DNA from 3 places in the Paenibacillus sp. Soil724D2 genome. Region 3 is predicted to be linked to each of the others. Evidence: riboswitches for the same ligand, from Rfam matches in the RefSeq annotation. Region 3 holds a riboswitch; each other region holds the start of a gene.
What was found. A riboswitch is a leader RNA that binds a small molecule or an ion and turns the genes downstream of it on or off. The one in region 3 is predicted to bind cobalamin.
Positions count from the first base shown of each region.

Region 1 (7,908 bases), on a different contig from region 3:
CATTCGTATGCCAACTCTCCATTCTCGCTTCGCTTCACCATCGCCGATTTCCCTAAGAGTTCGGCTTTCATCGAAATGATCACTGTTTCTATGAAATCAAATCCGTCTCTTGCAACCTCTTCTAGTCCAGCTAGATTACAGCGCTCGCATAACCGCTCAAAATAACGCAAATTCCCCATAGAAGCCATTAAATCTCCAACCTGTGAAGCTGTATTGGCGCCTCTGATTTCTTCAACAAGAGCATCGGAAGCTTCCGATTCGATCGCAACCTGTGCAAGGAACCCAAAATCAACCGGGGCACTCTTCGAATGCACCATCATCACACCCTGTGCAACCTTAGAGAACTTGCCCATCATACCGACCAATGTCACCTTACGAATGCCTTGTCTTTGGGCTTGTATCAGCGCAAAACCGACGAAATCGCCCATCTCGATAAAAGCTTCCTCTGGAAGCTCGGGATACATGCTAATCCCGAATACTTCCGTCCGGCCGCCGGTCGAGAGCACCAGATGCTTGCAGCCGCATTTCACGGCTACGCGAATCGCCTGTGCGACACTGGCCTTGTAGGCCGCACTCGAGAATGGCACCACTGTGCCACGGGTGCCGAGAATCGAGATGCCGCCGAGGATGCCAAGACGCCCATTCAGCGTCTTCTTGGCGATTTCTTCGCCGGCGGGCACAGATACGAGCACGTCTACACCGTGCACGATCTCGTAATGGTCAAGCACTTCTTGCACGGTTTCGCGGATCATTTTCCTCGGGACCGGGTTGATCGCTGCTTGACCGATCTCAACTGGCAGGCCGGGCTTCGTCACGCGCCCAACGCCAATGCCTCCATCGATGCCGACGCCAGGCTCGGCACGGAAGCTTACGCGCACGATGATCTCCGCACCGTGCGTCGCATCGGGATCATCGCCGCCGTCCTTGATGACGGCGGCTTCGCCCCACAGCTGCGTGAACGCGCAGCTGTGCAGAGCAAACTCAACCGTTTCCCCGATGGGGATACGGATATGCACGTGCGTTTGCGGCGCTTGCTCGATAAGCGCCACTAGTGCTGCTTTGGCTCCTGCGGTTGCACAGGAGCCGGTGGTGTAGCCGTGGCGCAGCGGCTTGCCCGGTACTTCCTCCATAGGCGCTACTCCTTACGCGCCGCCATGATGGACAGCGCGTTGACGGCTGCGACGGCAACGGGACTGCCGCCTTTGCGGCCAATGTTCGTGATGAACGGAATGTCCAGTTTGGCCAGTTCATCCTTCGATTCCGCTGCGGAAACAAATCCAACAGGCACACCGACGATGAGCCCCGGCTTCGCGATTCCTTCTTTGACGAGTCGAATCAGCTCCAGCAGGGCTGTCGGTGCGTTCCCAATGGCATAAATAGCTCCATCTGCTTCCTTAATTGCTTTGCGAATCGAAATAATCGCACGTGTCGTGTTCAGACGCTTGGCTTCCTCCATGACATCCTTATCCGAGATATACACTCTGACATCGCCGCCGAATTGCTCAATACGCGGTTTACTAATGCCGACTTGCACCATCTGAACGTCAGCCACAACGATTTTACCAGCTCGAATAGCTGCAATACCTGCTTCGATTGCTCTCGGATGAAAAACAAGACTGCGTCCTAATTCAAAATCCGCTGAAGCATGAATCACACGCTGTACAACGGGATATTGCTCCGGGGTAAACGGATGCTCGCCCAATTCCTCTGTAATCATCTCAAAGCTTTTCTCTTCAATTTCTTGCGGTTGTACGGTTAATGGTTTGAATTCCGTATGAAAATCCATCATATTTAGCCCTCCTTATGAATGCTATCGTTTATAAATTGAATAACGCCTTGAAAGTCTGAATAAAGAGTTCCATATTCAAGTTCCGGTCTACCTATGACAATACTCGGAATCCCCATTTCGAGTGCTGCTTCGAGCTTCTCATCCACAGCTCCGACTTTCCCGCTTTCTTTCGTTATCATCAAGGTAACTTTGTAATGGTCATAAAGAGCTTTATTTAACTCTTTGGAAAAAGGGCCCTGCATGGCCACAATATTTTTCTGCTCAATACCCAGTTCTTCGCATTTCTCCATATTATCTTGGCGTGGAAGCATCCGCGCAATGAGCCTCGTATCGGGAAGCCCAATTAGGCGATCAGCAAAAATCTTCAATGTTTTGCTGCCGGTTGTCAGCATAATGCTGCCACGCTTCTCAGCCGCTAGCTCTGCAGCCTGTTTATAATCATCAACCGTCGTAACAAGTGCACTTTGCTCGATGGACAAGCTTTGACGTTCGAAACGAACATAAGGTACTGCCGCCAGCTTAGCCGCCGCCATTGCATTCTTCGACGCTTCCTCCGCAAAAGGGTGGGTTGCATCAACAACCACGCGTAAACCTTTATCTTGAACTAGCTGGTTCATGTCTTCCGCGGTTAGGCGACCAGTAAGTACCGGAAGCCCTTCCGCCTCCATGCTCTTTGCTGCGCTCTCGGTCACAACTGTTGTGAGCACAGCGTATCCTGCTGCTCGAATTCCTAACGCCAGCTCCCTAGCGTCACTCGTACCTGCAAGAACGAGAATCATCGTTTGTCACCTCTTGAATGAGCATGGTCATGATCATGCTCGTGATTCTCGTGATTCTCGTGATGCTCGTGATCGTGGTCGTGGTCGTGGTCGTGTTTATGCTCATGGTCATGATGATCGTGGTCGTGAGTGTGATCGTGATGGTGATGATCGTCATGATCATGATGGTGATGATGATCAATATGCTTCATTGCCTCTAGTCGATATTGGCACATGTCGCAGTTCATCTTCACTTCATCCTGAAGCGCCTCCTGCGCGCGTCCAATCAGAATCTCTTGCAGCAGCGGATGGAAGCCAAAATAAGGTGCCATCTGGAATTGTTTATCTGGATATGTTTCGCGATACCCTTGAACCAATTGTTCCATGCGCCCAATCAAAACGCCTGTGAACAGGAAATATGGCAAAATGATTACCTTCTTCGCTCCGAGCAGTAAACATCGCTCAATCCCAGCATCCATCAGAGGTGCTGTAACTCCGATAAAGGCTGTTTCCACCCATTTCACCTGAAGCTTCTCCCAGAATAAACGAGAGATTTTAAACAGATCGCTATTCGCATCTGCATCACTGCTTCCACGTCCAACAATAAGTAAAGCTGTTTCACCTAAGTCCTCTTTCAATTGAACTCCGAGATCTTCTACCCTAGAGGATAAAATATCCAGAATTTGTTCGTGTACCCCAATAGGTCTACCGTATGTAAATTTCACAAAAGGATATTTTAATTTCGCATCATCGATAGAAGACGGAATATGAATTTTCGCATGTCCAGCCGCAAATAAGATAATCGGAATGACCACAATATGAGTAGCCCCTAGCTCTACACAGCGATCAATTCCTTGCATAATCGTTGGTTGAACAAATTCCAAGAAACATGTCTCCACAATTTGCTCTTGCATCTTACTCGCAATTTCTGAAACAAAGAGGCGAACTTCCTCATTCCCGCCTTCTTCCCGACTCCCATGACCCACAAATAAAACAGCATTCATCTTTTATTCCTCCTAATTCTAATCGCCGCAAATGGCATTCTCGATGACGAAACCTACCATTTCTTGATGGCGGTAACCTTCAATTTCTTTAACACGCTTGAAATATTTATGAAACCGTTCGTTCGGGTGTCCTTCTTTTTGGTAACGTTCCACGATTCTGCCAACTAATCCAACAAGCTCCTCAGGATCAATTCCTTCTGCAACAGGCTGAGCCGCATGTGCATTTCGACCTACTGTTTTTCCGCCAAGAAATAGATCAAATTTCTCTTTGCGGTAAACAATGCCGATATCTTGCTGAACCGCCCCATAACAAGCCATACCACATCCATTGAACCCAATTTTCAGCTCTTTTGGCACCTCTAGATTACCAATTCGATTATGAATGGCTTCCGCATAAGGAATAGATTCACCTTTTTCCAAATTACAAAAGTCGCATGCTTTAATTTGGGCAACATCACCAATCGGAGATAACAATAATCCAAGCACACTTAGTTCGGAGGTAATCTGCTTAGGGTTATTGGTTTGCACACGAACAATCAATTGATGATGCGGTGAGTACTCAATATCTCCACGATCTCCAACAATCTCGCCTAAAGCACACAGTTGGGCTGCTGTTAACTTTTTATTCGCAATACCTGGGCTTACGGCAAACTCAAAGATCGATTGGGTCGCAGTCAGCTTATTGTCAAATTCAAAAGGCACCACTTCAGTCCCTTTGGATACTAGCTGCAAGGCTTCCATTGCAAGTTGTAAGGAGTTGCTAGGTGACAAATTCGGCGATGATTTCAGCAGGGACGGTTCTTTACTTTCAGTAACCTCATCATCCATGAGTTCATCATCTTCATCGAAGTCCTCCATGGATTCATCCCAATCCTGCTCATCCAATTGTTCCAAAGCCCACGGCTCCGCCTCGGATTTCAACCTTTGATGTGGTTTAAGCGGCTGTGTTTCAGCCCCTAATGTGTATTTCCGCTGATAACCGCGTGGTGTAATCATGAGACCTTCATACAGTTTAGTTGCAGAATTACCAATAATAATGGTTGTTAACATACCAATATCGTGATTCAGCATATCGGCAAGCGTCGTCACAACAACATGCTCGCGATCTCGATAAGCACTTTTGACAATCCCAACAGGTGTTAAAGGAGAACGATGCTTTAGGAGTATGCGCTGAGTCTCAACGATTTGTCTAGTCCGTCTACCGCTTCGCGGATTATAGAGGGCAATAACGAAATCCGCCATCCCCGCTGCCTCGACCCGCTTCGCGATCAGCTCCCAGGGCGTAAGATGATCACTTAAGCTTATAGTGCATGAATCATGCATAATTGGAGCACCTAGCAGAGATCCAGCCGAATGAACAGCTGAAATGCCAGGAATCACTTCCACTTGGACGCCATCCTCACGGGTCCAGCCTTGTTCCATCAATACCTCATAGACAAGACCGGCCATCCCATACACGCCGGCGTCTCCACTGGAAATAACGGCAACTTTCTTACCCTGCTTGGCTTGCCGCACAGCCTCTTGCGCACGACTCACTTCTTCTGTCATACCTGTTCGAACTACTTGCTGTTCAGTTAACAGACCTGCGATAAGATCCACATAGGTGTTATATCCGATGATAACTTCACTTTCCTGAATCGCTTCCCGTGCACGCTTCGTAATATGTTCAAAACTCCCCGGCCCAAAGCCGATAATGAGCAGTTTTCCTGACAATTTGTATCACCCTTTCCCATAATTACACAAACAAAAAAAGCATCCCTAACATAAGTCATGTTAGAAATGCTTGGTAAATTACTACAGTTAATAAAACCAGAAGTAACCGCTCTCTAACACTCCCTAATTCCTCGTAGGGTTATTGTGTTGTTGAATTAGGCAGGTCTCCTGACTTAATCATCCCCTTGCACCTTCCCAGGTTGTTACCCAGTGGCATGTTGCAAGGAGTTACCGTAATAACGGCGATTTTTACAGTGGCGGGTCCGTGCCGGTATTTCACCGGTCTTCCCTTTTAACCATAAATCCGAAAGGATATATGGCACCTAATTCCATTGATATGCAATTACGATCATCCTACCATCTATCGATAGGGTTGTCACGTATTTATTCATAGATGGCCCGGTAGAGTCCTTCCATCAAACTCTGGTAACTGCTTGGATCATAGGTCATTTCGGCAAAAGAAACTTGAATGACCTTGTTGATCGTTTTAACGATAAAAAAACTATCCTCTCCACGCTCCGGGTCAATATAGGTATAACACTCTAAGTGACTGCTTCCGGTTTTTTGACGTAAAAATTCCGTTGCTTCCGCACTCAAATTCGCATATTTAGGCATTGTTAGATTCCTTTCCATTTAAACGACGTGATGCTATCTATTATAGCGTATTTTAACCCTTTGATTCCTATCAAACGAGAAAGTATTTCTTTAATTTTCAGAATTTTCGTACTATAATGAATCTATCAAGATATCGCTTTCATTATATGAAGGAGGAATTGATATGAGCAGTCATGAAACGAATGGATTGGTGTTTGTATTTACTGGCACAAGCGGTTCCGGTCGTAAAACAATTGCCCATCACATTGCCAAAGAACTTGGTTTCTCATCTGTCGTCTCCTACACAACTCGAACACCTAGACCCAAAGAAGTCAACGGGAAAGATTATAATTTCATCTCACGCAAAGTTTTCATCGATTGTGACATTGCAGGTGAATTTTTTCAAACTGCTGAAATTGATGGGAATTTCTATGGGATTAAGAAAGCGGACATCGATGAAGCGCTTCGCAAAGACGGACTTATCTATGTCATTGTGAATCGTTATGCAGCTAACCGTTTCAAGTATACATTTGGAGAAAGAGCAATCCGCTTGTTCATCTATGTCAACAAACAAACGATCATGGAACGCATGCTTGCTCGAAACACGCCAACGGACGTCATAGACCACTACATGAACCACTACATAGAGGAAGTCTCCTACCGCAAAGATTGTGAGCATGTTTTTGAGAATATGAATTTACAAGAAACGATCGACAAAGTAAAGGCAACCATGCTCGCTCACATGCCAACTACAACTAGTTAAATGTGCTAATAACGCCAAGAGACCCGGTGATCGACATCACCGAGTCTCTTTTTTACGATCCTACATTCATTTTAATGGGGCTTTTTTCCTCTTCAAGGCCACAAATCCACCTAACAGTGAAACCGGTACGATGACGACAAAACCAATCAACTCATACCATAATGGAATGCTATGATTCGTTAACATAGAATCAAATCCGATTGCAGCGCCGATGACGCCAATAATGGCTGCATTGAAGTATTCGGCACGCTTCGCAACCTTAGCGGCGATGTATCCGCCAAGAAACGACCAGAACAAACCAACTACCAAAAGCAAGAGTAATAGGCCTACATTCGAATATATAACACTTACATCTTGCTCATCCACCGGGCGATTAGCAAAATATATACCGCCAATTAACGTAGTCGATATCAAAGTCCCTAAGTTATCGACCGCTATACCAAGCAGCACACCCAGAAAATGGAATTTTCGTTCACTTTTTTGTTCAACCATAGATTCTTCTTCTCTCCTGATCACTTCGACCTACCAGCCTTATCCATAATAACATGTGGGAGTCTTACTATCCAGTTCTTACCTAACAGACCTTGTAGACTGGGCTATCTCTTCAGCAATTTTCTTCACATAGTTATTGCGCATTTTAAGAAATTGAGTCATATACTTTGCTAGAAACAAGTGATCAACAATCTTCCCCAATCCTCCAAAAGGCGATGTGTAATCGAACGTGTCTACCATCAATGTACCTTGATCTACAGTAACAAATTCATGTGTATGATGAAATCGCTTGAATGCCCCTTTTACCATTTCATCTACAAAATAATTCGGCTTCTCCATCTCAGTAATCTGGGCAGTCAACTGCTGCTTAATACCTAAATGATAAGCTTCCCAAGTCACTGTTTCTCCATGCTCAATCAATCCCTGAGTCCTGCCTGCTATTGCTCGTTCCTTCGTATGGGAGGTCGATTTCGCATGGATATCTATACTCCTTGCCAAATCAAAACAAACCTCGATAGGTGCATGAATAAGTAACTCCTGTCGTATAGTTGGCATTGATTCCTCTACTCCCACCAAGCTTCTATCGGGTAATCCGCGGCGTTCACGGTAACAGTTTGACCTATTTTTGGTGTGACAATTGACACTTTGTTAACATGCGCTGCCCTTGTGGCACGTTCTACCGGATCTGTCCAATCATGCAAGGCCAGCGTGAATGCCCCCCAATGTATCGGTATCATCAGCTTCCCTTTCACATCCATATGGGCTTGAACCGTTTCTTCTGGCATCATATGAATA
Region 1 covers NZ_LMRY01000058.1:109,659-117,566, reverse strand. Annotated here, with positions in the region: gene ASG85_RS33030 (cobalt-precorrin-5B (C(1))-methyltransferase) at 1-1,130, opposite strand, end outside; gene ASG85_RS33035 (bifunctional cobalt-precorrin-7 (C(5))-methyltransferase/cobalt-precorrin-6B (C(15))-methyltransferase) at 1-3, opposite strand, end outside; gene ASG85_RS33025 (precorrin-8X methylmutase) at 1,136-1,786, opposite strand; gene cobK (precorrin-6A reductase) at 1,792-2,568, opposite strand; gene ASG85_RS33015 (sirohydrochlorin chelatase) at 2,565-3,551, opposite strand; gene cobJ (precorrin-3B C(17)-methyltransferase) at 3,570-5,264, opposite strand; cobalamin riboswitch at 5,405-5,606, opposite strand; gene ASG85_RS33005 (hypothetical protein) at 5,649-5,879, opposite strand; gene ASG85_RS33000 (guanylate kinase) at 6,043-6,621, shown strand; gene ASG85_RS32995 (hypothetical protein) at 6,688-7,113, opposite strand; gene ASG85_RS32990 (SRPBCC family protein) at 7,192-7,668, opposite strand; gene ASG85_RS32985 (MBL fold metallo-hydrolase) at 7,677-7,908, opposite strand, start outside.
Region 1: it holds a riboswitch for cobalamin, as region 3 does, so the genes downstream of both, cobJ (precorrin-3B C(17)-methyltransferase) here and ASG85_RS12920 ((2Fe-2S) ferredoxin domain-containing protein) in region 3, are expected to answer to the same signal.

Region 2 (7,908 bases), on a different contig from region 3:
ATCTCTCCCATAGCAAAGAGTCGATAGCCCTTTTCCACCAACTCATCTACAACTTCCACACCAGCTTGTATTGCCTGCACAGTCTCATCCAACGTTAATGCCGCTTCACGCGCCATATTACGTGTCCCTTTTCTTACTTTACGAGAGATGAGATTAGGATGCTCCAGATCAGCATTAACCCCCATATCGACACAGACAACTTCAGCACCGGCATGTCTGGCAAGAACGTTGACAGCAGCCCCGCCATATAGGAAATTAAGCACCATTTGAGGCGTTACTTCCGCCGGATATGCACTAATCCCTTCTTCACATACGCCGTGATCTCCGGCCATTACGATGACCGCTTTTTTCTTAAAAATCGGCATCACTTCGCCCGTAATTCCAGCAACCTGACGCGCAATATCTTCCAGTTTCCCTAGACTTCCCTGCGGTTTCGTCAATTGATTCAAATGCTCATCCGCTTGGTTCACCACATCTTGATGAACAGGCTTAATGCTATCTATAATCGCTTGCAACTTATCCATGACTGTGTCCTCCGATAGCTCAACTATTTTCCTGGCTGTAATAAAATTTGCGGCGCATCGTTAACGGGGTGCTGCAGGACAATCGGTTCAGTTCCATACACTTCGCTGATTAATCTGCTGGTAATGATTTCATCAGGTGTTCCTATCGCTGCAAGCTCGCCATTATGTACAACCATTAATCGCGTGCAGTACTGCGCAGCCAAATTCAAGTCATGCAGGACAGCCACAACCGTCAACTCGGATTCTCTCTGCCATTCCTTAATGTAGTCCATCATCTGTACTTGATATCCGATATCCAGGAACGTTGTTGGTTCATCCAGCATAAGCAGCCGTGGCTGCTGCGCCATCACTTTAGCAAGCGCGACACGCTGCCGTTCACCGCCGCTGAGGCGCTCGATTGTTCGATCAATCAGCGGTTCTAAGTGCAGCTTCCGGACAATTCCATCAATTAAACCTTCCGCATCAGCCGACTCCTCGCCAAGCCAATTCTGAAAAGGATATCTGCCCATTTCCACCACTTCACGGACCGTAAAGCCTACTGGAGGCAGCGCATCCTGCTGGAGGACAGCAAGCCATCTAGCCAGCTCTTTCCGTGAGTAAGAAGATACTAATCGGCCATCGAGGTCAACACTTCCGTTTTTAACAGGATCAATCCCTGATATTAGACGGAGTAGCGTCGACTTACCGCTGCCGTTTGGCCCAATAATGCCAAAAAATTCACCCTGCTTGATCTCAAAGCTGATGTTCTCCAGCACTTGTTGTTCCCGAAAGCTTTGGGAAAGGTGCTCCACTTTAATCATCTTGATCAACCTCTTAACGTTTTCTTATCCTTGTGGAGCAAATAAGCAAAAAATGGCGCACCCAGAAATGCCGTGATGACTCCAAGCGGAATTTCGGTTGGACTCAGCAGGGTACGGGCAAGTGTATCTGCCCAGAGGACATAAATGCCGCCACCAATTGCGGACAATGGAATAATCAACCGATAATCCGGACCTACTATTAGTCGGACTAAATGCGGCACGATGAGCCCGACAAAGCCGATTACACCTGCAACGGATACCGCAGCGGCAGTAAGGAATGTCGCCACAATAAGTACAATTAGCTTCGTACGCTCTACATTAACACCGAGATGTGACGCCTGACGTTCACCCAGAGCTAGTAAATTTAACGACCTTGCATAGCTAAGCAGCACGACAAAACCGATAATTAAATAGGGTGCAATGATATATGTATATGACCAGCCTCGCATGGCCAAGCTGCCCATTAGCCAGAAAATAATTTCATTAATGACTTGATTGGAAATAGACACCATGAAGGATACGATTGCCCCTAGAAAAGCCTGCATGACCACGCCAGATAAAATAAGCGTCTCCATCTTCAGCTTCCCTTCGATCTGAGCAAGCTTAAGAACCAGAAATAAAGAAATAAGTCCCGTTACGAAGGCAACAATAGGGATCGACCATTGCCCAAACCACGCCACTTGCAGTCCAAAATAGATTAAAAACGCAGCTCCTACAGAAGCCCCCGAGGATACACCGAGTGCATAAGGATCCGCAAGCGGATTGCGCAGCACACCTTGAAAGGCTGCTCCTGCGATTGAGAGGGATGCCCCTACTAGAATCCCTAGTAAAACACGGGGAAATCGTACTTTATTGATGATTTGTTCCGACGATTGCGGCCAGTTGGCATGGATGTGATCTCCCAGCCAAGGGATATGCTTGGCGAGAATACTGGCGATTTGCAGTACAGGTAGATTAGCGGTACCCAGCGACAAGCTCGCCACAATAGAAAGAAGAAGGAGTATAACCCCTACTCCTCCCCATAGCATTAATTTTCTTTTCATTTTATTTCACCAGTTCAGGATAAATGCCTTTCGCCATTTCAAGCAATCCATCGGTCAGTCTTGGACCCGGACGGCTTAGCATGTTTTGGTCGAGGCCAACTACCTGCTTATTCTTCACGGCATCAATAGCATCCCAACCGCTTCGTGTGCGGATAATTTCATCTAGTGATTTCTTGCTCTTACTATCGACTACTCCATTGGCGAACAGAATCACACCAGGGTTTTGTTGAATGATTTTCTCTTCACTGATTTCATACCAGCCACTTTTGTCTCCCGCAACGTTAACACCGCCAGAAATCTTGATCAATTCATCCATAAACTCGCCACTGCCCACCGTCCATCCCGGGGCAAATTCAATGTATACCTTTTTCTTGTTCTCTTGTTTCACGTCTTTCACCGCATTAACAACCTTTTGACGGTCCGCTTTCATTTTATCGACAATTTTTTCCGCTTGTTCCTGATGATCGGTAATCAATCCGAAGGTTTGTATGTCAGCAATGGCATCATCTACCGTTTTGGGCTCCACTTTAAACACGTTGATATTTAAAGCACGCAGCTTTTCTACCGTATCAGGTTTCATCGAAACCCCCGTGAATACAACATTCGCGTTAGCTGCGATCACCGCTTCTTGGTTAGGTTTCGTTATGCTGCCTAATTTCGGTTTTGTTTTAGCCGCTTCTGGATAATCATCATAATCAGATACACCAACAATATTAGCCTCTAGCCCAATTGCAAAAAGAGCTTCAGTTTCCGCTGGGGACACGGATGCAATACGCTCAGGCGCTTTATCAAATATAAACTCCTTGCCCGTAGCATCCTTTATTTTCAATGGATAGACCGTCTTTTTGGCTGCTGTTGTTGGTGTCGTCGTTGCAGCAGGAGCTTTCGTCCCCTCTCCGCCAAGCTTAGACGGATTAGAGATCTCCGTTTCCTTTTTACCGCAAGCTGCGAGACTGATTGCTGTTACTAAAGCTACTGTAAGAATAAATGCTTTTTTTACTGAATTCCTTTTCATCTTGTAAACCCTCTCTCTAAACAATTTATGTCGATTGACCCTAACAAAAAAGCCCCTTTGTTCTCGAAGGAACAAAGGGGACGATAAATCGCGGTGATCAGCAACCCTGCGATTGCTTCCTGATTTAACGCGATCCTTTTCCTCGAAGGATGTCGTAAACGGCACCATGGGCAGGTATCCTGACTCTCCTGGCAACCTATGCCTGGATTACAGTGGCGGGACCGCGCCGGACTTCAACCGGCTTCCCTTTTAAGTGGCAACCTCTTCATAACGAGCTTACCAGCACCTATGGCTGCATATTTTACTATCAATCTATTTGTCGATTATAGACTTCTTGTTACTTTTGTGCAATTACTTTGAGCACTTGCTTCGACTCATTCAGCTTCGGAGCATTTTGAGGAATGAAAGCCACCAAGCCTTTCCCTTCAAAACCTTGCTCTTTCATCCATTTGTTTCCTGCAAGCGGAATACCATATAGATGCTTTTCAGCTGGCTTGCCCTCTTCAGCTATTTGAATAACGCCATCTGGATAATCTTCCGGTTTGATCGTATCATCCAAAGAAACAAAACCTGCTTGATTACTTAAAGATTTGAATTGATCTTCAGCAAGAATGAAGATGCCGTTGCCTCCTGCAGCCAGTTCCACAATCATTTTTTCCAACGAGAATATAGGCGATGTATTGACTTTGACTGTAGGAACCTCGCCCACCTTCGATTTCAAAGCACTCTCCAGCTTGTCCCCCGCTTCACTTGGAAAACCATTAGAACCCATAATAAATATAGATACATCCGGCTTCGGCCCGCCGCAACCCGTAAGCATTACCATAAGCCCCACCATCATAACCAACAGCCATTTCACTTTCATGTTGTGAGCGTACCTCCGTTTGTTATCTGAATCTATCGATAGTCGCGAGAAAAGTCGGTTTTCACCGACTTTTTTTCCCATTATGCATATATTCATTTATTTTTTGGTCTAGGATTGTGCTCAATTCAACAACGGAATCAGATGTCATTTCTTTCCCATCAAAAACCATCTGTTCTAACTTGCGTCGCAGAGAATGAATCTCTTCTTCTAATAAGGTAAGGGAGTTTTGCTTCTTCGCACGCTTGGTTAACCAACTTTGTCCGAAATCCTGTTCTCGAATTTGAAAATGTTTTTGATAGGTTGATAGTTGATATTCCATAAAAGCCATGCTCATCCCTCCTTACTACAAGAATACCAGTTTTCATCAATAATGAACATATTTATTTACGTTATTCATTACAATTTTCTCATAAAATTCCCAATTCTCTCTAATGCTTCATTTAGTTGAGAAACACTATAGGCATAGGAACAACGTAAGAAGCCTTCTCCGCCTAAACCAAACACATCTCCAGGCACAGCAGCAACCTTTGACTCAAATAATAGCCGCTGCGCAAACTCTTCTGACGTTAATCCTGTAGCAACAATACTTGGAAAAGCATAGAAAGCGCCTTGCGGCTCATGGCATTCGAGACCAATATCTCGGAACCCTTTAACGATCAAACGTCTGCGTTGATTATAGGACTCGATCATCCGATCTTTCTCTTCCATGCCATTCGTCAACGCCTCGTGAGCAGCAACTTGACCCATAACTGGTGCGCACATCACCGTATATTGATGAATTTTGGTCATCGCCGAAATCAGCTCCTGGTGACCGCAGGCATATCCCATACGCCAGCCTGTCATGGCAAAAGCTTTGGAGAACCCGCTAACCAAAATTGTCCGGTCTTTCATGCCAGGAATAGCCGCGAAGCTCACGTGCTTCTGACCATAAGTCAGCTCGGCATATATTTCATCGGAAATGACAATAAGATCGTTCTCTTCAATGACTTTGGCAATCGGAAGCCAATCCTCATAGGTCATAATTCCGCCTGTTGGATTACTAGGATAGCAGAGAATTAATATTTTGGAGCGTGGCGTAATCGCGTCGCGAAGTGCTTTCTCAGTCAGCTTGAACTGGTCCTTTGCGAAGGTCTCGATCCCAACAGCTACGCCGCCGCTTATGCTCGTAATTGGGGAATACGAAATATAACAAGGCTCAGGTATAAGAATCTCGTCGCCCGGCGTTATCAAAGCTCGGAGAGCTAAGTCAATCGCTTCACTGCCGCCAACCGTAACAAGGACTTCATTCGATGGCTCATATTTCACTTTAAAGGACGTATGAAGATAATCGGCAATCGCTTCACGAAGCTCAGGTATACCTGAGTTTGGCGTGTATTTCGTTCTACCGCGTTCCAAGGAATGCACAGCTGCTTCGCGGACATGCCAAGGCGTCGAGAAATCCGGTTCCCCTACACCAAGCGAAATAATATCTTCCTTGCTGTTACTCACCAAATCAAAAAACTTCCGAATACCTGAAGGCTTCATTTCACGTACGGCAGGAGCGAGGTAGTCCTGCATCGATTTTACCTTATTCTGCTGTATCGTTATCTCATCCTTGATCATGGCGTTCCCTCTTCTTTACGGCGAAACGAGCATTCGGTGATCATTTTCCTGATCTTCGAATATAATGCCGTCTTGTTTGTATTTTTTTAATATAAAATTCGTCTTTGTTGAAAGTACACGATCAATCGGCGAAAGCTTGTTGGACACGAAAGAAGCGACTTGTTTGAGGGAACTGCCCTCTATTTCTACAAGTAAATCATAAGCGCCAGACATAAGATAAACCGATTTGACTTCTGGATATAAATAGATCCGTTCCGCGATAGCATCAAACCCGTGCCCGCGTTCCGGCGTAATTTGCACTTCAATTAGGGCGGTAACCTTTTCGTCATCCACTTTACTCCAGTTCACTACTGTCGCATATTTGACGATGACCTTATCCGCTTCCATCTCGCTTATCGCTCGCGCCACTTCGGCCTCCGCCGTTCCTAGCATAGTGGCGATCAAGTCCGCACTCCTGCGGGCATCTTCCTTCAGTAGTTCGAGAATTTTAAGCTTCAAAGCATCCATGGTTAAACCTACCTTTCTGAAATCTGATTCGTTCATCCTTTAATCTTACAATGAATTGCTGTCCTAATTCAATTACTGAGCTTGTTTTAGAGCGGAATATTTTTGTATAACCGAAATTTCCACCCACCTAATAGGAAAAAGGCCACCCGGATCTCCGAATAGCCTCATCTTACCTGTATCATCAGGATTGGCCGTGAACCAAACTAAACTTCGATTCGGCTTGCAGCAATTTGTTCATCATGGTTTCAATTTCACGATGCTCATACGCAGGACGCACATGGACATGACATTCTTCCGTCATACAACCGATTCCGACAAGTTTATTCTCATCATAAACCGAAATAACATGCTCCGATTGGAAATCGTTCCAATTCACAATTGCTTGAGCTCCAAATGTTATGCATTCTTCTGTATATGTCTGTATAAATTCCTGGAATTGACCTTCTTCAGGAAGCGCATTAATATAGGCTAATTTCACTGTATTTCCACCTTTCATCCCAAACCATCTTATACTCATAATTATACTCAATTATGTATTTTTATTCAACATTCTTTCATTAATTTTTAATAAGAAATAATGAAGAACGGCCCATCCGAATCATTTGGATCCGGTGGGCCGCTCATATTGGTTAACTTTTTCATGAATTTAATCAAAAATGTCCATACTCAAATATCTTTCGCCCGTATCCGGAGCAATGCAGAGCACTCTCTTGCCCGCTCCTAGCTTACGGGCTATCTGCATACCTGTCCACACCGAGGCTCCGGCAGAGGGTCCTACTAGAATGCCTTCCTTGCTGGCCAGATCTTTCATGGTTCGGATTGCATCATCGTCAGTCACCTGCACGATCTGATCGTATATGCTGGTATTCAGAATAGCGGGTACGAACCCTGGACTTGTTCCAACAAGTTTATGCGGACCAGGGTTTCCCCCAGAAAGAACCGGTGAACCCTTCGGCTCTACCACGTAGATCTGGATATCCGGCAGCTTTTCCCGAAGCACCTCGCCTGTTCCAGTAATCGTTCCGCCCGTGCCTGATGTTGCTACGAATGCATCCAGACGCCCTTCCATTTGCTCCAGAATTTCGGGAGCCGTTGTCGTCCGATGAATGCTTGGATTCGCCGGATTCTCGAACTGTTGTGGGATATAACTGCCAGGTATCTGATCGCGCAGCTCCTTCGCTTTCTCAATCGCTCCCGGCATCCGCAGCGCGGCGGGAGTAAGTACAACCTCTGCGCCATAAGCCTTGAGCAGATTAGTGCGTTCTTTGGTCATGTTGTCCGGCATGATCAGAATGGCCTTGTAGCCTCTGGCTGCCGCATTCATGGCAAGTCCAATGCCAGTATTACCGCTCGTCGGCTCGATAATCGTAGCGCCAGAACGAAGCAGCCCATCTTTCTCCGCCTGCTCGATTAAATTGAACGCAGCTCGGTCTTTTACACTGCCGCTTGGATTGAAATATTCAAGCTTCACGTAGAGCTCCGCATCATTCGGACCTACCAACCGGTTAATCCGCACGGCCGGTGTATCACCTATCAGGTCTGTGATACTATT
Region 2 covers NZ_LMRY01000034.1:138,036-145,943, forward strand. Annotated here, with positions in the region: gene cobT (nicotinate-nucleotide--dimethylbenzimidazole phosphoribosyltransferase) at 1-524, opposite strand, end outside; gene ASG85_RS24815 (ABC transporter ATP-binding protein) at 548-1,324, opposite strand; gene ASG85_RS24820 (FecCD family ABC transporter permease) at 1,330-2,367, opposite strand; gene ASG85_RS24825 (ABC transporter substrate-binding protein) at 2,369-3,382, opposite strand; cobalamin riboswitch at 3,534-3,687, opposite strand; gene ASG85_RS24830 (hypothetical protein) at 3,720-4,247, opposite strand; gene ASG85_RS24835 (aspartyl-phosphate phosphatase Spo0E family protein) at 4,309-4,575, opposite strand; gene ASG85_RS24840 (aminotransferase class I/II-fold pyridoxal phosphate-dependent enzyme) at 4,644-5,849, opposite strand; gene ASG85_RS24845 (Lrp/AsnC family transcriptional regulator) at 5,865-6,356, opposite strand; gene ASG85_RS24850 (GNAT family N-acetyltransferase) at 6,538-6,834, opposite strand; gene cysK (cysteine synthase A) at 7,003-7,908, opposite strand, start outside.
Region 2: it holds a riboswitch for cobalamin, as region 3 does, so the genes downstream of both, ASG85_RS24825 (ABC transporter substrate-binding protein) here and ASG85_RS12920 ((2Fe-2S) ferredoxin domain-containing protein) in region 3, are expected to answer to the same signal.

Region 3 (7,908 bases):
GCTGAACAATTAATCCAAAGTATTGAGCCTTCCTATACGCCATGGTTCTCTTCATTATTTGAGCTCCCAGCTGAGACGGAAAGTATGCTGTTCGCCTTACAAGCTGCCATCGGGGCTGGCTTCATCGGGTATGCCTTTGGCTATTTCAAAGGGAAAACGTCTAAGTCCAAAAACCAATGATGAAATTAATCGACTCGCTCTCCTATAAAAATGCCTTACGCCCCCTATCACCGATGTGGAAGTGCGGTTTTGCAGTTACCATGCTGTTGTTTTCTTATCTAACGCATCCAGCGGTCCAGGTAATTATAGCGATTTGGATGGCCGTATGGACGGTAGTCTATGCTCGTATTCCAATCAAATATTATGTAACTATCATCGGTGCTGCATGCCTATTTTTTGTAGGTAGTGTACCCGCAATAGTGGTAGAGGTCCGTCCTTTGCAAGAAGCCTTGCCTGATATCCATGAGGTGGCGGCCTTTACATTCATGGACTGGAAGTTGTCCGTTTCTTCAACAGCTCTTTTGCTAATTGGCAAATTATTCGTTCGTATCATAGCAAGTCTAAGTTGCGTGTCCTTTATTATGTTCAGCACTCCTTTTTCCGAAATGCTGCAAGTTTTACAAAAAGTTCGTGTTCCCAAGCTAGTTCTGGAAATTATGCTTATTATGTATCGGTTTCTGTTCATCCTATTTGAAATTGCCAATAACATGTATGTGGCTCAGCAATCTAGAGGCGGTCAGACTGGTTTCCAAAATAGACTAAAGGATACAGCCATTATTATTGTTCAAATGTTTATTAAAACGATGCAGCGGTATAAATCATTGTCAAATGGCCTTGTCTCCCGAGGTTTTACGGATGACATTCACATGGCCCCCTACCGAGCTAACCCTGTACCTTTTCGATATAAATTGGAAAGTTATGTAGGACTCACGCTCTTACTGCTGCTCGAAATTTGGCTGCGTTGGAATTGGAGGAGTATCCGATGAGCACGATTCTAGAAACCTTAGAAGTTAGTTTTAGCTATCCCGCTTCTCAGAACATGGCTTTAAACAAATTAAAGCTCCGCATCCCCGAGGGAAAAAAAACAGCTATTTGCGGTCATAACGGTTCTGGCAAATCAACATTATTTCTTCAAGCTATTGGCATTCATTCACCTTCATCAGGCCAAGTTGTATGGAAGAACGAAGCTTTAACTTATACCCGCAAAGAACTCAAGCAATTACGTCAAGACGTTGGACTTGTCTTTCAAGATCCGGAACAGCAGCTCATTCTGAATACTCCTTATGAGGATGTCACCTACGGTCTGCGGAATGCTGCCATTCCTGAGCCTGAGATTAACCGCCGAGCAGAAGCTATATTAAGAACGATGGGGCTCGAGCACTTAGCAAACACACCTATTCACCACTTGAGCCTCGGCCAAAAGAAACGTGTAGCCTTAGCCGGTGTGCTTGTGCTTGAACCTAAGCTGCTACTTCTGGATGAACCAACGGCCTATCTGGATCGCATATCGGAACAACAGCTTGTCGAGGAACTTGACCGTATACATAATCGCGGCATCACGTTAGTCATGGCTACCCATGACATGAACCTTGCCTACTCATGGGCTGATTGGATTCTCGTGATGGATCAAGGACAGTGCGTCATGGAAGGCACGCCAGATGATATATTCAAAGATAGCAAGGCTATTATTGGTCTTGGTCTTGATAGGCCCATGCTGCTAGATCTGTGGGAAGCATTGCCCGAAGCTAGTCGTCAGGGAATCTCGGCACCTAAGAATGTGAGTGATTTTAAGACATTATTACAAAAGGTCTATTTATAACTATCATTAACGAATATAAATAGAGTTAAGAAGAGGCTGTCCCAACTGTGATTAGAGGGATAGCTTCTTTTTGTATACATGCATGCAGCTCGCCGAGCCGATAGAGTCTGAGAAGTCGAAAATCGACTTCTCAGTAGGCCGTCCTGCGCCTCCGCACTGAATAAGCGAGGAAAACGCGCTTATCCTGGAGCACCCGAACGAATAAGCGCGAAAAACGCGCTTTCTGTGAGAGCTCGCCGAGCCGACAGAGTCTGAGAAGTCGAAAATCAACTTCCCGGTAGGCTATCCTGCGCGTCAGCGCTGAATAAGCAAGGAAATGTGCTTATTCTGGAGCACCCGAATAGGTAAGGGGTAGGCTTTGCTTTCCCCTTACCTAAAACATATTAATTCTGACCAAAAAGGACCTCCACCTATTGGCGGAAGTCCTTATGGATACGAACTAAAAGGTAGATATCCCAAAAGGTTATAAACCTTTTGGGATAAGCCCCTTTAAACTTTCATTATCCGGTTATTTATTTTGAACGCGACTAATGCCCTTATTTCCTTTTCCGGTTGGCACAAAGTGTTCCTCAAAGCTATAAATCATATGTTCTTGGAGTGGTTTACCCTCTAGTAAATGCTCTCGAACAAGCCTTCTCCCAGTCTCTGGTGTCATTTCCTTGTACCAAATCCCTTGCGGATACACCGTAACAACACCTGCATCCTGACAGCGGCCATTACATCTAGTCCGAGTGGTATGTATAAGATGCTCCGCTCCGTGCTTCGAAATTTCATCTCGGATGGCTAGCGTTGTTTCGTCTCCTGAATTTTTCAGGCAAGATCCCCCGTTACAGATAAGTACATGATGTTGGACTGTTGAAAGATCCCACGTACTCATAAGAACACCTCCCTATCTCCCGTAGGTATATAACTGTGCTGCTGAAATAGGCAGGTCTCCTGGCTTCAGGATCTTCATCAAACGTCAGCCTTCCCAATCGGTCGATCAGTGGCATAGAGACGTTGACTCCTCTGTTACAGTGGCGGGACCGCGTCGGCTTCTAACCGATCTTCCCTTTTAAGCTTACTCTGCGCTTGGAAAGCGGATTGTAAGCACCTATTTCGTATATGAAATTGTTCGAGCTTATTCAAATCTTTTAAACTCAATCATCATACCTCATAAGTCTATCTATGTACAAGGAAAAAGCCCCAACCAAATGGTAGGGACTTCATCGAAGCTGTATTTACGATTTCAATTCACTCGTTTAAACGGAAGGACGATTCGGTTGGTGATGACCAGGCTCTGTTGAGTCCAGATTGGACTGTATGCGAGAAGATTGCTTCGAATGATCGATTGTGCTCTGTATCCTCTGATCCATACTTTTACTTTTCTTTTTGCTCATGATGGGAATCCTCCTATGAGTTGAAATAATGATCACTTGATTAGTATGGTGAGATACAACCTCAAATATGCTGTATAAAATACCCATAAAGGACGAAGGCAAATGGATAATAAAAGCAAAAGCCTGTAAGGAAATCTCCCTACAGGCTCTTGATGGTGCCATTAGACTTTAGTGCTTCTTGTGCGGCAAATTACTGCCTGGCTGACCGTCACCTTGGGTCCTGAAATTCTTCGCGGCTTTCCTCTGCTTGTCGTGCAGCTTGCTAATGAAATGACTATCCATGAGCATTCGCCTCCTGAAGAAAGAATGGCACTACCTCTTTAGAATGTCACACAAGCTCTAAATTTAAACGCATGGCAAGATTAAGAATCGCGCCTCTTGCTTCTGCATCTGTTTTGACTTTTTCGTACAATTCCTCAAAATTAGTGCGGTTTTGAATAAATTCCGGCTCTGTTTTAATAGCTGTTTGTGTCCAATTAATCAAAACATTCTCCGCTTGGGTAAGTTCGTTGTAAGCACGATGCAAGCCGACACGCTCAATAATTTCTTCCATTTCTGCTTGCCCTACTTCTTTACCTTCTTCTTTTAATTCCGTAATTCGTTTATCCGCTTGGTTACTGATTTGCAAAAAATGTTCTCTTGAAGCCAGATAATCAATTTGTGCTTTAGAGTGTTTCTTTTTCATTGTCATCACCTTTGTCCTTTAGTAAGTAAGAATTGGGTTTATTGTATCAGGCCTGTCAACAAAACACAAAATCCGTCCGGTTGACTGCGCCCATCCACTTCTGGACAGACATTATCTACCTTCCGTTTGCATACCTTTTATCATCATGCTCTCTTTATAAAGAAAGGAAGGAACGTCTATGTGCGGAATAACGGGTTGGATAGATTGGCGGAAAGACTTGACCGGGTACCCGTCCATTCTAGAAAATATGACGGAAACGCTCCATTTGCGTGGACCTGATGCTTCTGGTACATGGATTTCACAGCATTGTGCCCTCGGCCATCGACGTCTTAGTGTAATGGATCCGGAAAACGGCGCTCAGCCCATGGTACGGAAACAAGGAGACTACACGTATACGATCGTATATAATGGCGAACTCTATAACGCCCCTGAACTCAAAAAGGAGCTCGAACTTCGTGGACATCATTTCCGCACGACCTGTGATACAGAGGTGCTGCTCGTTGCCTTTATTGAGTGGGGGAGAGCTTGTGTAGATCGACTGAATGGCATTTTCGCTTTCGCGGCCTGGAATGATCAAGAACAATCCCTTTATTTAGTCAGAGATCGGCTTGGCGTAAAGCCGCTTTTTTATTCTCATCAAAATAGTGTGCTTCTATTCGGCTCTGAGCCGAAAGCCATACTCGCGCACCCCGACTTTCAAGCAGAGGTTGGTGCTGAAGGCTTGGCCGAAATTTTCGCAGTAGGTCCAGCTCGCACACCTGGTCATGGCATTTATCGCAACATGTCAGAGCTTAAACCAGGACAATGCGCAGTATTTGACCGCAATGGCTTATCCATCCGTACGTACTGGAAGCTCGAAAGCCACCAGCATTCGGACGATATTGCTGCTACGGCATTGCAAGTTCAACAACTGCTTAGAGACACATCCCAACGTCAACTTGTGTCTGATGTACCCATTTGTACCCTTCTATCTGGTGGACTGGATTCTAGTGCACTTACTGCACTTGCCTCTGCTCATTACAAAGAAAGCGGGCAAGGCGCTCTGCATACCTTTTCCGTTGATTACAAAGATAATGACAAGCATTTTAAAGCCAACATATTTCAGCCAAATTCAGATGCACCTTGGATTAAACGGATGACAGAGCATCTAGGAACCGAGCATCACTATATTGAATTCGACACACCCGAGCTTGTTGAATCTCTGAAAACAGCAGTATTTGCCCGTGATACACCAGGCATGGCTGATGTTGATGGGTCTCTTTATTTATTTTGCCGTGAGATCAAAAAAGAAGCGACGGTTGCCATTTCCGGCGAAGCAGCTGACGAAATATTCGGTGGATACCCTTGGTTCCACAACGAAGAAGCTTTGGCAGCAAATACGTTCCCTTGGTCTTTAAAACTTAACAATCGCGTCGACCTGCTGGCTCCAGATCTTGTGGATTGGATCAAACCAGTCGAGTATGTCAATAATCGATACCAGCAAGCGCTCAGCGAAGTGCCGCGGTTAGCTGGGGAAACGCAGCAGCAAAACCGTATGCGAGAAATGTCTTACTTAAACATTACCCGGTTCATGCCGACACTTCTAGATCGAAAAGACCGTATGAGTATGGCCGTCGGACTTGAAGTCCGCGTCCCTTTCTGTGATCACCGTCTTGTTGAGTATGTCTGGAATATTCCCTGGGAAATCAAAACATCGGGTGATCGGGAGAAAGGCATTTTGCGTAAAGCGCTCAAAGGTGTTCTTCCTGAGGATGTACTAACTCGCAAGAAAAGTCCGTATCCCAAAACACACAATCCTAACTACTTAGCAGCTGTGAGAAAATGGGTTCTGGAAATTCTGGATGACCCCAGCTCACCCTTACTTCCCTTCATTGATGTTAAGAAAATCCGCGCACTTGCCAGCTCAGAGACGAATGATTTCGATCTCCCATGGTTTGGTCAATTGATGACAGGTCCTCAACTATTCGCCTATTTGGCACAAGTAGATACTTGGTTACGTTCCTATAAAATATCCATCCGATAAATGAAAAACCTGCTACCCACCTATAAAGTGGAAGCAGGTTTTCTTCATGAAATTACCCGTTCTGATCAGGGAGTCTATCCAAGAACATGCGCAAAGCTTTGGCTCGATGGCTTATCTCATTCTTCTCTTCCACCGTTAATTCAGCCATTGTTCTCCCAAGAGCAGGGATATAAAACAACGGATCATAGCCGAAGCCGCTTTCGCCACGTTCTTCCCCAATGATGTAACCGCGGCAAGAGTCCTCCGCTTCAATCACTTCATTCGCTACAGGATCGATGAGTGTAAGCGCACAAACATAGGATGCCTCGCTAAGAAGCTTTGGGTGCTCTGCACCATCAGGCAATCCTTCTACCGAGTCTGCCTCGCGTAATGCTTGCAGCAACTTAGCATTATTGTCCGCATCCGTAGCATCCTCTCCAGCATACCTGGCAGAATAAACACCCGGTTCGCCATTCAAAGCCGCTACACACAAACCTGAATCATCGGCAAGAACCGGCACATGGAGATGTGCCGAAATAATCTGCGCTTTTATCCGTGCATTTTCTGCAAACGTCGCTCCGCTCTCCACGATTTCCGGAAGATCCGTATAGTCCGTTAAGCTGCGAACTTTATAGCCTTTTGCTCCAAAAAGCTTCGCAAACTCTTTGACTTTGCCCTCGTTACGCGTCGCAATAACGACGAAATTACTTTGTAGCAGCATGATGTACACCTCGAATGCGATCAGCGATCGGGCCTAATACTTTAGATTGCTCTTCAATCATCGTATGGATGCCTGTTTCAGCAAGAGCGAGCAATTCATCCAGTTCCTTACGGGAAAAAGGAGCATCCTCGCCTGTTCCTTGGATTTCTACGAATTGACCCTGCCCCGTCATCACGACGTTCATATCTACTTTAGCATGTGAATCTTCTTCATAATTCAGATCCAGCCGCGGTGTTTGGCCGATAACACCAACACTCACAGAAGCAAGAAAGTCGTTAATCGGGAATTTGGCTAATTTTTTGTCTGTCGCCAACTTGTCCATGGCAAATGCCATAGCAACAAAAGCACCGGTAATTGACGTTGTACGAGTTCCGCCATCCGCTTGAATAACATCGCAATCCAGAGTTATGGATCTTTCGCCTAATGCTTCCAAATTCACCACGGAACGAAGCGCACGGCCGATAAGACGCTGAATCTCCATCGTACGTCCACCCAGCTTACCTTTGGCAGCTTCACGCTGATTTCTAACCTGCGTAGCCCGAGGCAGCATCGAATATTCGGCTGTTACCCAACCTTTCCCTTGACCTTTCATAAAAGGAGGTACGCGTTCTTCAATCGTCGCTGTACAAATCACTTTGGTATCCCCGACCTCAATAAGCACCGAGCCTTCCGCGTGTTTTATATAATGAGGGGTTATTTTCATAGGTCGCAGTTCTTGATTCGTTCTTCCGCCAATTCTCATAAATGTTGTTCTCCTCCTGTTGCTTCCATCAGAAGCTTTGTTCCTACGCCCCATTGTAGCAAAGTAGCCAGCGAAAAGCACCCCAAGCCATAAACAATGATGTCGAACATGATTATAATGCTGAGAAAACCCCTATGCAAGCGCTTTGTCAAAGTCAGCGCTTTTGCATAGAGGTCGTTAGAACCGGGCAAGCTTCTTAAAGCTTAGCCGGATTAATATGAGCAGTTTTAGTTACAGGTTTCACTGCGCCATCCACTTTAATTTGGACTTGTTTAAAGCTTGTGTTCTCCGTCAATGAAAGAATTACAGACTGCATAGCCTCTGCGGATGCTTTCTGATCGGCGCCAAGGAATTTGTTGGAGAAGTCAACCGTTATAACGCCATCTGCCGGCTTAATGCTCTTCACTTCCGTTGTAGCATTCAGAACAGCAGCCAGACCTTTCTTCTGGTCAGGCCCTTTGATCAATTGTTCGACGACCGCTTTCGCGATATCATCTGTCCTTTTGACGAGCCTTGTAACAGGTACATAATATTTGTAATTTTGATCATTTTGATTCAAG
Region 3 covers NZ_LMRY01000011.1:87,988-95,895, reverse strand. Annotated here, with positions in the region: gene ASG85_RS12935 (energy-coupling factor ABC transporter substrate-binding protein) at 1-180, shown strand, start outside; gene cbiQ (cobalt ECF transporter T component CbiQ) at 177-986, shown strand; gene ASG85_RS12925 (energy-coupling factor ABC transporter ATP-binding protein) at 983-1,819, shown strand; gene ASG85_RS12920 ((2Fe-2S) ferredoxin domain-containing protein) at 2,328-2,696, opposite strand; cobalamin riboswitch at 2,728-2,931, opposite strand; gene ASG85_RS37810 (hypothetical protein) at 3,061-3,198, opposite strand; gene ASG85_RS36945 (DUF4023 family protein) at 3,367-3,480, opposite strand; gene ASG85_RS12915 (hypothetical protein) at 3,527-3,883, opposite strand; gene asnB (asparagine synthase (glutamine-hydrolyzing)) at 4,062-5,906, shown strand; gene ASG85_RS12905 (XTP/dITP diphosphatase) at 5,959-6,606, opposite strand; gene rph (ribonuclease PH) at 6,590-7,348, opposite strand; gene ASG85_RS12895 (GerMN domain-containing protein) at 7,545-7,908, opposite strand, start outside.